3 regions of the Pseudomonas sp. HLT2-19-2 genome follow, and region 1 is predicted to be linked to each of the others. Evidence: predicted binding sites of a transcription regulator. Region 1 holds the regulator's gene; each other region holds the start of a gene.
What was found. The regulator sigma-54, encoded in region 1, starts transcription at its own class of promoters, with help from an activator protein. The targets are predictions, from matches to a motif close to ANTGGCATNNANNTTGCTNT.
Positions count from the first base shown of each region.

Region 2: ACYZTU_RS21095 (flagellar basal body rod protein FlgF) is a predicted target of sigma-54. The motif match lies at 3,416-3,435, and genes of this name have one in related genera.
Region 3: ACYZTU_RS24645 (pilin) is a predicted target of sigma-54. The motif match lies at 2,530-2,549, and genes of this name have one in related genera.

Region 1 is NZ_CM142712.1:1,186,328-1,190,852, forward strand. Features, by position in the region: gene rapZ (RNase adapter RapZ) at 1-341, opposite strand, end outside; gene ptsN (PTS IIA-like nitrogen regulatory protein PtsN) at 344-808, opposite strand; gene hpf (ribosome hibernation-promoting factor, HPF/YfiA family) at 821-1,129, opposite strand; gene ACYZTU_RS05455 (RNA polymerase factor sigma-54) at 1,203-2,696, opposite strand; gene lptB (LPS export ABC transporter ATP-binding protein) at 2,880-3,605, opposite strand; gene lptA (lipopolysaccharide transport periplasmic protein LptA) at 3,605-4,153, opposite strand; gene lptC (LPS export ABC transporter periplasmic protein LptC) at 4,140-4,525, opposite strand, start outside.
Region 2 is NZ_CM142712.1:4,537,558-4,542,082, forward strand. Features, by position in the region: gene ACYZTU_RS21080 (flagellar basal body P-ring protein FlgI) at 1-1,014, opposite strand, end outside; gene flgH (flagellar basal body L-ring protein FlgH) at 1,042-1,737, opposite strand; gene flgG (flagellar basal-body rod protein FlgG) at 1,790-2,575, opposite strand; gene ACYZTU_RS21095 (flagellar basal body rod protein FlgF) at 2,621-3,361, opposite strand; gene ACYZTU_RS21100 (sigma-54-dependent transcriptional regulator) at 3,554-4,525, opposite strand, start outside.
Region 3 is NZ_CM142712.1:5,255,644-5,260,168, forward strand. Features, by position in the region: gene ACYZTU_RS24630 (DUF748 domain-containing protein) at 1-913, shown strand, start outside; gene ACYZTU_RS24635 (DUF2845 domain-containing protein) at 913-1,209, shown strand; gene ACYZTU_RS24640 (BON domain-containing protein) at 1,404-1,757, opposite strand; gene ACYZTU_RS24645 (pilin) at 2,070-2,483, opposite strand; gene pilB (type IV-A pilus assembly ATPase PilB) at 2,709-4,409, shown strand; gene ACYZTU_RS24655 (type II secretion system F family protein) at 4,412-4,525, shown strand, end outside.

The DNA of each region.
Region 1 (4,525 bases):
TCGGCATTGCTCAGCGGGTGACGCCGACGGGTTTCCGAGAAGCGTTTGAGCAAGGTTTCTTCATCGGCGTCCAGATAAAGCACATCACACTGGATATGCCGGCTGCGCACTTCTTCCAGCAGCTCGGGAAACCGCGATAAGTGACTTGGCAAGTTGCGCGCATCGATGGACACGGCAACCAGCGGTTGTGCCAGCTCGGTGTGAATCAACGCGCGTTCGGCCAGCTCCGGCAACAGCCCGGCAGGAAGGTTGTCGATGCAGTAGTAGCCGTTATCCTCGAGTACATCGAGGGCGGTACTTTTACCTGAGCCGGAGCGGCCACTGACGATGATCAAACGCATGATTAGTGACCGTTTTGCTCGTCCAGGACAACCTGATACAAGGCTTCATTGCTCGGAGCGCTGCGCAGTTTTTCGCGCACTTCCTTGCGATCGAGCATGCTGGCGATCTGGCGCAGTAGCTCCAGGTGCGCATCGGTGGCAGCTTGCGGGACCAGCAGAACGAACAGCAGGTCAACCGGAGCACCGTCGATGGCGTCGAAATCGATGGGGGCGTCGAGGTGCATCAAGGCGCTGATGGGCGAGTTGCAGCCCTTCAGGCGACAGTGGGGGATGGCGATGCCGTTGCCAAAACCGGTCGAACCGAGTTTTTCACGGGCAATCAGAGCCTCGAAGACATCTTGCATCTCCAGATCCGGCACTTCGCGGTGGATAAGGTTGGCAATTTGCTCGAGGGCTTTCTTTTTGCTGCCGCCCGGCACGTTCACGAGGGAACGGCCGGGGGTCAGGATGCTTTCAAGTCGGATCATGGGTTGGGAGTGTTAACGACCGGTCGCGCCCTGGAGGAGGCTTTGGGTCTTTTCCTTATGCTTTTTAAGTTGTTTATCCAGCTTGTCGGTCAGTGCGTCGATCGCCGCGTACATATCGGTATGCTCCGCGTTTGCGACCACTTCATTGCCGGGAATATGCAGCGTGGCTTCGATTTTCTGCTTGAGCTTTTCGACCGTCATCGTGACTTGCACGTTGGTGATCTTGTCGAAATGCCTCTCTAATCGTTCGAGTTTTTCGCCGATGTAGGTGCGAAGAGGTTCGGTCACTTCCAGTTGGTGTCCACTGATGTTGACTTGCATACAGCTCTCCTTCGTTGCCAGTGCATAAAGCGGCAGGCAGAAATGCCTGCCACTGGAACGCTGTGGCGTGGCTCTACATCAACCGCTTGCGTTCGCTCGAAGGCGCGATCCCGAGGGATTCGCGGTACTTGGCGACGGTGCGGCGAGCCACCTGAATGCCTTGTGCCTCCAGTAAACCAGCGATCTTGCTGTCACTCAACGGCTTTTTCTGATTTTCCGCAGCAACCAGTTTTTTGATGATCGCGCGGATCGCCGTAGACGAGCATTCACCGCCCTCTGAGGTGCTGACGTGGCTCGAGAAAAAGTATTTCAGTTCATATATGCCCCGTGGGGTATGCATGAACTTTTGCGTGGTCACCCGTGAAATCGTCGACTCATGCATGCCCACCGCTTCGGCGATGTCATGCAGGACCAGCGGTTTCATGGCTTCGTCGCCGTATTCAAGAAAGCCGCGCTGATGCTCGACGATCTGAGTGGCTACTTTCATCAGGGTTTCGTTGCGGCTTTGCAGGCTCTTGATGAACCAGCGGGCCTCTTGCAACTGATTGCGCATGAAGGTGTTGTCGGCGCTGGTGTCGGCGCGACGCACGAAACCGGCGTATTGAGCATTGACCCGCAGGCGCGGCACGGATTCCTGGTTCAGCTCCACCAGCCAGCGCTCGTTGTCCTTGCGTACGATCACGTCGGGAACGACGTATTCGGCTTCGCTGGACTCGATTTGCGAGCCTGGGCGCGGGTTGAGGCTCTGGACCAGTTCAATCACTTGGCGCAGCTCATCTTCCTTGAGCTTCATGCGACGCATCAGCTGGCTGTAGTCGCGGCTGCCGAGCAGGTCGATGTAATCGGTGACCAGGCGTTTGGCCTCGACCAGCCAAGGGGTCTTGGCGGACAACTGACGTAATTGCAGCAGCAGGCATTCGCCCAGGTTACGGGCGCCGATGCCAGCGGGTTCGAATTGCTGGATGCGGTGCAGGACGGCTTCGATTTCGTCCAGTTCGATGTTCATTTCTGGATCGAAGGCTTCGAGAATCTCCTCGAGGGTTTCGTCCAGGTAGCCCTGATTGTTGATGCAGTCGATCAGGGTCACGGCAATCAGGCGATCAGTGTCGGACATCGGTGCCAGGTTCAGTTGCCACAGCAAGTGGCTTTGCAGGCTTTCGCCGGCCGATGTACGGGTGGTGAAATCCCACTCGTCGTCGTCGTTGCTCGGCAGGCTGCTGGCGCTGGTCTGGTAGACGTCTTCCCACGCGGTGTCGACGGGCAGTTCGTTGGGAATGCGCTCGTTCCAGTCACCTTCCTCGAGGTTGTCCACCGTCGGGGCGGTTTCCTGGTAGGAGGGTTCCGAAACATCGGCGTTGGGAGGCTGTTCGGCTTTGTCGGCCAAGGGGTCGGCGTTATCGAAGTCGTCGCCTTCTTCCTGGCGTTCGAGCATCGGATTGGACTCCAGGGCCTCCTGGATTTCCTGTTGCAGGTCCAGGGTCGACAATTGGAGCAGGCGGATGGCCTGTTGCAGCTGCGGTGTCATCGTCAGCTGCTGGCCCATTCTCAAGACTAGCGATGGTTTCATGGCAGGGGCTTAACACCTTATTCGCCGGCGCACATGCGCCATCCACTACAGGGCGCCGAAGCGCCAAACATAAGCAAATTATATGCCTGAAACTGCAACGTTTGCCTAGAGCGCTGTAACAATAAAAAACTATTCATTTTTATCGAGACAAGCGCTCGGTCGACTAGCCAGGCACCTCAGTGCTTACAGGCGGAACTCATGGCCCAGATACACTTCCTTGACCAGGTCGTTGGCCAGGATGGTGGCAGAGTCACCTTCGGCAATCAGCTGTCCATCGTTGACGATGTAAGCGGTTTCGCAGATATCCAGGGTTTCACGGACGTTGTGGTCAGTGATCAATACGCCAATGCCCTTGGCCTTGAGGTGATAGATGATCTGCTTGATGTCGCCCACCGAAATCGGGTCCACGCCGGCGAACGGTTCGTCGAGGAGGATGAATTTCGGGTTGGTGGCCAGTGCCCTGGCGATTTCCACGCGGCGGCGTTCACCGCCGGACAGACTCATACCGAGGTTGTCGCGGATGTGGCTGATGTGGAATTCCTGCAGCAGGCTTTCCAGCTCTTTGCGACGACCGGTCTTGTCGAGCTCCTTGCGGGTCTCGAGGATTGCCATGATGTTGTCGGCTACCGAGAGTTTGCGGAAGATCGATGCTTCTTGCGGAAGATAGCCGATACCGGCCTTCGCACGACCGTGCATAGGCTGGTGGCTAACATCCAGATCGTCAATCAGTACGCGGCCCTGATCGGCCTGTACCAAGCCAACAATCATGTAGAAACAGGTGGTCTTGCCGGCGCCGTTGGGACCCAGCAGGCCGACGATCTGACCGCTGTCGATCGACAGGCTGACGTCGCGCACGACCTGACGGCTCTTGTAGCTCTTGGCCAGATGCTGAGCTTTCAGAGTTGCCATTACGGGGCCTTTTGCTCTTCGGTTTTCTTTTTCGGCTGGATCACCATGTCGATCCGCGGACGCGACTCGGTGACCTTGCTGCCCGTAGCGCGACCGGCGCTGGCAAGCTTTTTGTTGGTGTCATAGACGATTTTCTCGCCCTGGGTCACGTTGCCGTCCTTGTCGATGACTTTGGCGCGGTCGATCAGCACGACACGGTCTTGCGAGGCGTGGTACTGGATAGTGACGCCATAGCCTTGAACCGGCTTTGTATCGCCTGCCGTTTGCAGTTGCTCGAAGTAGGCGAGGTTGCCCACCGAAGTCACTACGTCGATATCGCCGGCTGGGGTGCGGGTCATGGTCACAGTATTGCCGGTGACCTTCATCGAGCCCTGGGTGATGATCACGTCACCTTTATAGGTGGCAATGCCGTTCTTGTCGTCCAGTTGGGCATCGTCCGCCTGGATGCGGATAGGCTGCTGTTGATCGTCCGGCAGAGCCCAGGCGCTCACGCTTCCCAGTGCTGCGCCCAAACCGAGCAAAATAGGGAGGGTTTTAACGAGCCTCATACTGTCCTCTTACGTTCGATAGCAGGTGTATCCTGCTTTCTTTCAAATACGCCTTCATTCCCTTGCCAGTCGAGACACCACCAGCGCCGTCGATTCTAACGGGTTGATCGGTCTGCGCATATTGCTGCTGCGGGAACACTGTCATGCGGGTGGTGGTAATCAGCGTCTTGCGGTTTTTCTCGTCGAAACGCGTGATGCGCACCGAGTCGATCAGTTCGACCTGAGTGCCGTCGGGGTTCACTTCGCCGTGCTCGCTCTGGACGTGCCAGGGAAACTCGGTGCCGCGGAACAGGTTCAGGTCCGGATTGGTCAACAGCGTTACTTCGGTCGCCTTCAGGTGTTCGACCTTGTCGGACGTCATTTCGTATTGCA
Region 2 (4,525 bases), 2.6 Mb from region 1:
TGCCGCGCCGACCTGGTTCACCGCACGCACGATTTCGTCGAGGGTGGTGCCCGGGCCGAACTTGAACATCGGCTTGGCTTCCTGCTGGGCGTTGACCCGCGAGCGCGGCACGACCGCCGTCTGACCATTGGACAGAGGGCCGGGCTGGCTGACGATCGGGTCTTCAGTGATGGTCACGGTCAAGCTGCCGTGGGTCACGGCGGCCGGGGAAACCTTGACGTTCTGGCCGATCACGATGGTGCCGGTACGGGAGTTGATGATGACTTTCGCCACCGCCTGACCCGGGTCGACTTCAAGGTTCTCGATGATCGACAAGTAGTCGACGCGCTGGCTCGGATCGAGTGGTGCGCTGACACGAATCGAGCCGCCGTCGATTGCCTGGGCAACACCAGGGCCGAGCATGTTATTGATCTTGTCGACGATGCGCTTGGCCGTAGTGAAGTCCGAACGATTGAGGTTCAGGGTCAGGCTATTGCCCTGGTTGAAACCGCTCGGCACCGAACGCTCAACCGATGCACCGCCCGGGATACGACCGGCCGACGGAACGTTGACGGTGATTTTCGAACCATCGCGACCTTCAGCATCAAAACCGCCGACTACAAGATTGCCCTGAGCGATCGCGTACACGTTGCCGTCGATACCCTTCAGAGGCGTCAGCAGTAAGGTGCCGCCGCGCAGGCTCTTGGAGTTACCGATGGACGCTACGGTTATGTCGACCTGCTGACCCGGCTTGGCAAACGCTGGCAGATCGGCACTGATTGACACCGCCGCGACGTTCTTCAACTGCACGTTGCCTGAACCTGCCGGCACCTTGATGCCGAACTGCGAGAGCATGTTGTTGAAGGTCTGCAGGGTGAACGGGGTTTGGGTCGTCTGATCACCAGTGCCGTTAAGCCCGACCACCAGGCCATAGCCGATCAATTGGTTGGAACGCACGCCGGAAATACTGGCGATGTCCTTCAGCCGCTCGGCTTGAGCGTTGAAGGCTGCGGACAGCAACAGAGCGGCCACCATCAGGTGTTTGAAGTTCAACGTAGCCACCTAGAAAGGGAACAGCGGGCTGAGGAAGAAACGGTCGAACCAGCCTGGCTGACTCGCATCGGCAAACGCACCGGTGCCCGAATAGGTGATCCGCGCATCGGCGACGCGGGTCGACGAAACGGTGTTATCCGTAGCGATGTCATCGGCCCGAACAAGCCCTGCAATCCGTACCAGCTCATCGCCGGTATTGAGGGTCAGCCACTTCTCGCCGCGCACGGCGATGATGCCGTTGGGCAACACGTCCGCGACGGTCACCGTGATCGAACCGGTCAGGCTATTGCTCTGGCCGGACTTGCTGTCGCCCTTGGTCGCACGGTCGCCTTCGTAACCGACGTCCAGACTCAGGCTACCGCTGCCCACTGGATCACTGGTGCTCAGGCCACCACCGAAAAACGAGCTCAGGCCGATGTCGGTCTTGCTGTTCTTGGCGGTTTGCGAGTTAGCGTTCTTGCTGGCCTGGGTGCGTTCGTTCAGGGTGATGGTGATGATGTCGCCGACCCGGAATGCCTTGCGGTCGCTGTACAGGTTCTGTTCGAAACCGGCCTGGTAGATCGAGCCGTTATTGGCGGCTGCCGGCAACGGTGTGCGCGGCAACACCGGGGCGTAGTAAGGGTCATTGGGCTTGGGCGACGGGGCAACGCAGCCCGCGAGCACGACGGCCCCACTCAGTGCCAGAACAGATACAAAGCGATTCATGACCCTACCTCACGGTGTTGCAGGCGACCTGATGGCCGCCTCATAGACTTGATTACAGATTCTGCGTTACGAACGAGAGCATCTGGTCGGCGGTCGAGATCACCTTGGAGTTCATCTCGTAAGCGCGCTGAGTGGTGATCATGTTGACCATCTCCTCAACGGTGCTGACGTTGGACGTTTCCAGGGTGTTCTGCAGCGTAGTGCCGAAACCGGCCAGGCCTGGGGTGCCGACTTGCGGCGCGCCGCTGGCAGCAGTTTCCAGGAACAGGTTGTTGCCCACGGCCTGCAGACCGGCCGGGTTGATGAAGTCGGCGGTTTGCAGGTTGCCGATCACCTGGGATGCCGGGTTGCCGGCAACGGTGACGGAGACGGTGCCGTCGCGACCGACCGTGAAGGTCTGGGCATCGTTGGGGATGACAATGGCCGGTTCCAGGGCGAAGCCGCTGGCGTTGACGATCTGACCGTTGGAATCCAGGTGAAAAGTACCGTCACGGGTGTAGGACGTGGTGCCGTCCGGCTGCAGAATCTGGAAGAAACCGCGACCGTCGATGGCCATGTCCAACGGCTGCTCGGTGGTTTGCAGGCTGCCGGCGGTGAAGTTTTTCTGGGTGCCGACGATGCGCACACCGGTACCCAATTGCAGACCCGACGGCAGTTCACTGTCCTGGGTCGACTGGGCGCCTGGCTGGCGTTTGATCTGGTAGAGCAAGTCCTGAAACTCGGCGCGGTCACGTTTGAAACCCGTGGTCGACACGTTGGCCAGGTTGTTGGAAATGGTCGTCAGGTTGGTGTCCTGGGCGGACAGACCTGTTTTGGCAACCCATAGAGCCGGAAGCATTCGATTCTCCTCGTGCGCCTGTTTTACGGCGCGACGTTCTGATAATTAGCTGATCTGCAAGACCCGAGCCATGGCCTGGTCATCGTCTTTGGCGGTGTTCATCATTTTGATGTGCAGTTCGAACTGCTTGGCCAAGGCCAGCACCGAGGTCATTTCTTCCACGGCATTAACGTTGCTCGACTCAAGGAAACCGGACACCAGCTTGACATTGGCATCGGCTTGCGCCGGCTTGCCATCCTTGGTGTGGATCGACCCGTCCAGGCCTTTGGTCATGTTCCTGAAGTCAGGGTTGACCAGTTTGATGCGGTCGACTTCGGCCATCACGCGAGGACCTTCGCCCATCGCACGAATGCTGATGGTGCCGTCCTCGCCCACTTCGATTTGCTGCTCGGGTGGCACGGCAATCGGCCCGCCATTGCCCATCACCGGCATACCATTGCCGGCCCGCAGCACGCCCAAGGCGTCAACGTTCAGGCTGCCGGTGCGCACGTAGCTTTCGCCGCCGTCAGGGTTCTGCACGGCGATCCATCCGCTGCCTTGCACGGCGACATCGAGGTCGCGACCGGTTTCCACCAGCGCGCCAGGGGAGAAATCGGTGGCCGGACGCTCGGACAAGGCAAACGCACGCGCCGGAAAGCTGTCACCGAACACCGGCATCGAACGAGCCTGCTCCAGGTCTTTCTGGAAACCGTTGGTGGAGATGTTCGCCAGGTTGTTCGCATGAGCCTTCTGCGCCAGTGCATTCTGGCTGGCGCCGGTCATTGCCACATAAAGGTACTTGTCCACACTCTTTCCTCTGCATGCCGGACGTTTGCCGTCCACTGCTGTACTGCTGAGCGATAAGCAATTTGCAGACCAACTTTTTTCTGGCGGCACGGGGCCCGGCAAACAAAGGACTTGAGGGATACAGGCGGGAATCAGGGATTGTGTCAAAGACGAAAAACCGGCGGTGTTATGCCGGTAAGTGGCAACGATCAGTCAGGTGTTGTCTTTACCGACCTCGTACTCACGCAACTTATTGGCAATGGTGGTGTGGGAAACACCCAGGCGCTTGCCCAGCTGCCGACTACTCGGGTGCTCGGAGTACAAGCGCTCCAGCACCGCTTTCTCAAAGCGCCCGACAATCTCGTCCAGCCCGCCCTCCAGCGAAAAATCGCCAAGTGGCTGACGCACGCCATAATCCGGCAGGCGAATATGCTCGGCCTTGACCGTCCCTCCTTCGCACAGGGAAACGGCCTGGAACAGCACGTTTTCCAACTGTCGCACGTTGCCCGGCCAATGGTAGTGACTGAGCCGTTCCATCGCCGCCGGCGTCAGTTTTGGCAGTGGGCAACCGATCTGCCGACTGGCCTGATCGAGGAAGTGCTCCACCAGCGGGGTCAAACCATCGAGGCATTCGCGCAGTGGCGGAATGTGCAACGACAGCACGTTCAAGCGGTGATACAAATCTTGGCGAAACTCGCCTCGTGCGCACAATTCCGAGAGGTCAACCTGCGTCGCACAGATCACTCGTACATCCAGATAAACCTCTTCATCACTGCCTACACGACGGAAACAACCGTCCTGCAGGAAACGCAGCAATTTCACCTGTAAGCGCGGGCTCATTTCCCCGACGCCATCGAGAAACAGCGTACCGCCCGCTGTCAGCTCCAGCAGCCCGAGCTTGCCTTCTGCCCTCGCCCCCGCGAAAGCGCCGGGGCCGTAGCCGAACAGCTCCGTCTCAGCCATGGATTCCGGCAGGCCGGCGCAGTTGAGCGCCATCAAGGGTGACTGCCCCCGCGGACTCGCCAGGTGGCAGGCTCGCGCCAGCAACTCTTTACCGGTACCGGTTTCACCTTCTATCAATAGCGGCGCATCCAGCGGCGCCATGCGTCGGGCTTCGCGCACCACGGCGGCCATCACCTTTGAGCTTTGGAAGATGCTGTCGAACCCACGCAATTCCTGTTTGCG
Region 3 (4,525 bases), 1.9 Mb from region 1:
GTTCGCCGGCTACCGCATCCGCAAGGGCCGGCTCAATCTCGACCTGCATTACCTGATCACCAAGGGCCAGCTCAAGGCCGAAAACAAAGTGGTGGTCGAGCAATTGCAACTGGGTGAGAAAGTCGACAGTCCAGACGCCTTGAGCCTGCCGCTGAAACTGGCGATCGCGTTGCTCAAGGACGTCGACGGCAAAATCTCCATTGAGCTACCGGTGACCGGCGACCTGAACAACCCGCAGTTCAGCATCATGCCGATTGTCTGGCAGACCCTGCGCAATCTGATTGTCAAAGCCGCCGCGGCGCCGTTCAAAATGATTGGCGGGCTGGTCAGTGGCGGTGGTTCGCAAGATTTGGGCACTGTCTCGTTTGCGCCAGGGTCAAGCGACCTGAGCCAGGAGACCGAGAGTTCATTGGTCAAACTGTCCCAGGCCCTCAAGGAGCGTCCGGCCTTGCGCCTGGAAATCGAAGGCACGGCTGCCGCGAGCAGCGATGGCCCGCTGATCGCCGAGCAACGTCTGGAACGGGAATACCAGTACAACTACTACAAAATGCTCCAGCGCCGCGGTGACAAAGTGCCGGCTCAGGCCTCGCTGCTGCAAGTGCCGGACAGCGAGAAAGGTCCGCTGCTGGAAGGCATCTACCGCACGCGTCTGAAAACTCAGCCTCCAGCCGAATGGAAGGACCTGGGCAAGGAAGAACGCGCCGCGAAAATGCGCGAAGGCGTGATCAAGTTCTGGAGTTCCAGCGACGTTCTCTTACGCCAGCTGGGTCAGGAACGTGCCAGCAGCATCAAGGACTATCTGGTCGAGAAGGGTCAGTTGGCCGATGACCGCGTGTACTTCATCGACGCTAACCTTGGCGTAGCGGAAAGTGACGGCCGGGTGGTTACGCCGTTGCATCTGGATGCCGAGTGATGGGCGCGAAATGGCTGATGAGCCTGGCACTGGCAATAGCCGCCAGTCAGGCCTCGGCAGCCGATACCCTGCGCTGCGGCAGTCAATTGGTCAGTGTCGGGGACCGGTCCAGTGAAGTGCTGCACAAATGCGGTGAACCGGTCAGCCGTGATCTGTTGGGCTACAAGCGCAGCGCTAATCGGCGGGAAGAGTTTCAAGTCGAGGAATGGACCTACGGGCCCAGCGGCGGGATGTACCAATATCTGCGTTTTGAAGGTAATCGTTTGAAGCAGATCACCAGCAAGCGCGGTAACTGAGAATTAACCATCACCTTCCAGCATGCTCTTGTAGAGATTTTTACCCATCCACAATAGAACAGGCCCCGACACGAATGCCGAGGCCTGTAATGGCCACATCCTTGTGGCCTTTCGCATGAACTCTCCAGAGGCGGCAGACGTATTGCTCGGCCCGCCTGTCGCGCCTTCTCCCAGCCCAGGCGAGAAGTCTTGCCTTACTCGGCTTTCAGGCCGTCAGCGGACACCGCTTTGACGCCTTTGATTTTCTTGGCGATGGCCACTGCGACGTCTTTCTGAGAATCAGTCACTGCAGTGGTCGAAGACAGGGAAACAACACCTTTGTTAGTTTCAACCTTGATGTCAGTACCAGGAATGCCTTTTTCAGTCACCAGGTCTGCTTTGACTTTGGTAGTGATCCAGGTATCGGAAGTAGCTTCTTTAGCTTCGGTCACTTCACCGGCGGCCAGAACCATGGGTGCCTGGGTAGCCTGGGTCTGAGCAAATGCAGTGTTGGCCATTGTCAGGGTCAGCGCGGTAGCAGTAGCGGCAGCGATAGCGAACTTCTTCATACGAGTAACTCCTGTTTTTCCATAAAGTCTGCTGCGTATCTTGTCAGCAGGGTTACTTAGGATATTGCGAACGCTGTGCCAACTTTGAGACAGGCAACAAATCGTTATAAAACAACAAGATAGAAAATCACCTGATTTTTGGAATCATGCAAATTGCATGACTTCTAAATTATCGACATGCAAGTTGCGGGTTTTAGAGTAGGCCTAAGGCCATGAATTGTCGGGGGTTTTCTGTCCTTAAGTCATTTTCGTAACGAGCAAGCAAAAAAATGCCCCGTCTCTACAGACAGGGCATTCATTAGCATGAAGAAACTATGTCCCGGTGGCGTTACAACCTTTCGGCGCGTAATCAGGCGCTACCGTGGTGGCGCATGTCCAGCCAGTCAGCGCGCGTGTGAGGGTAATTGTTTTACTCAGTACCGGCCCTGGGGCATTAAGAATGGTGCAACCGATCGTGCCCGTTCCATCCGCGGCAACTCCAGCAGCAGTAGTGGTGCAATTGGAAGTGGTTGCCGTACCACCGACCTTGGTCAGATCCGGATTGGTACCTTGATTCATAAGGTCTTCAAATGGCACCTTCAATGCGGAAATCTCCGCCAGACCGGCCGTGACTTTGGCCCGCGCCTGGTACTTGGAATATTGCGGCAACGCAAACGTCGCGAGAATCCCGATGATCGCCACCACGATCAACAGCTCGATCAGGGTAAAACCTTTTTGAGTATTCATAGACAAGCTCCATGCATGAGTCGACATCTCATGATCTGAACTAGCCGCAGCACAGCCCATGCCAACCCCTTCGCCCCGTGTTGGCGGGGCGTGCGATCGATACAAACCCCTTTCATACCCCCAGAATCCGCACTATCTGACACTTTTTGTCACCTGAACGTCGCTGGTTTGGTTCCCCCGCTTGACTAGGCTATAAGTCATGAACTGTCTGCGTCCGGTATCCCAATGAATGACATCGCCCTTAGCGGTCTGGCCAAGCAATTGGTCCTGGCCGAGCTGCTCACTGACAAAAGCGCGCAACAGGCGTATCAGCAAGCCCAACGCAATCACATCTCCCTGGTCAGTTACTTGGTGCAGAACAAGCTGGTGAAAAGCCGCCAGGTCGCCGAGATCGCGTCGGAACACTTCGGCATGACCTTGCTCGACCTCAACTGTCTGGACAAGGAAACCCAACCCAAGGGTCTGGTCAGCGAGAAACTGATCCGCCAGCACCACACCCTGCCCCTCTGGCGGCGCGGCAACAAGTTGTTCGTGGGCGTTTCCGACCCGACCAATCAGCAAGCCATCAATGACATCCAGTTCAGCACCGGCTTGAATACCGAAGCCATCCTGGTGGAGGACGACAAACTCACTGATGCCATCGAAAAATTCTTCGACAGCCCAAGTACCGGTCTGGAAGACATGGCCGATGTCGACCTTGATGGCGTGGATATCGAGTCGATCGATGACAACAGACAGGACGCCATCGCCGGCCAGGATGCCGACGACGCGCCCGTGGTGCGCTTCGTCCACAAAATGTTGCTGGACGCGATCAAAAGCGGCTCTTCCGACCTGCATTTCGAACCTTATGAAAAAACCTACCGCGTGCGGATGCGTACCGACGGTATTTTGCGTGAAGTCGCCAAACCACCGATTCAACTGGCCAATCGCATCGCCGCGCGGCTGAAAGTCATGGCCAGCCTCGACATCTCGGAACGACGCAAACCCCAGGACGGGCGGATCAAGATGCGCCTGTCCAAGAGTAAGTCCATCGACTTTCGGGTCAACACCTTGCCGACCCTGTGGGGCGAGAAAGTGGTGATTCGGATCCTCGACCCGTCCAGCACTCAAATGGGCATCGACGCCCTCGGCTATGAGCCCGATCAGAAAGACCTGTACATGGCCGCCCTCAAGCAGCCACAGGGGATGATTCTGGTGACCGGGCCCACCGGTTCGGGCAAAACCGTGTCGCTCTACACCGGGCTGAACATTCTCAATACCGTGGACATCAACATCTCCACCGCCGAAGACCCGGTGGAGATCAACATGGAAGGCATCAACCAGGTCAACGTCAATCCCAAGCAGGGACTGGGCTTTGCCCAGGCGCTGCGCTCGTTCCTGCGCCAGGACCCGGACGTGATTATGGTCGGCGAGATCCGCGACCTCGAAACCGCGGAAATCGCCATCAAGGCGGCCCAGACCGGACACCTGGTGCTGTCGACCCTGCACACCAACAGCGCCGCCGAAACCCTGACCCGCCTGCACAACATGGGCATCCCGGGTTTCAACATTGCCACCTCGATCAGCCTGATCATTGCCCAGCGCCTGGCGCGCAAATTGTGCAGCCATTGCAAGAAACCCATCGAAATCCCCCGGGAGGCGCTGCTCAAGGAAGGCTTCCCCGAGGAACGCATCGGCTCATTCACGATCTATGAGCCAGTCGGTTGCGATCACTGCAACAACGGTTACAAAGGCCGAGTCGGGATTTATGAAGTGGTGAAGAACACCCCTGACCTGCAACGGCTGATCATGGCCGAAGGCAATTCACTGGAAATCGACATCCAGATGCGTAAGGACGGCTTCAACGACCTGCGTACGTCGGGCCTGCTCAAAGCCATGCAAGGCATTACCAGCCTTGAAGAAATCAACCGGGTCACCAAGGACTGAATATGGCGGTCAAAGCAGCAAAAATCGGCGTCTACACCTGGGAAGGTACAGACCGCAAAGGCACCAAAATGACGGGCGAGTTGAGCGGTCAGAACCCGGCGTTGATCAAGGCCCAG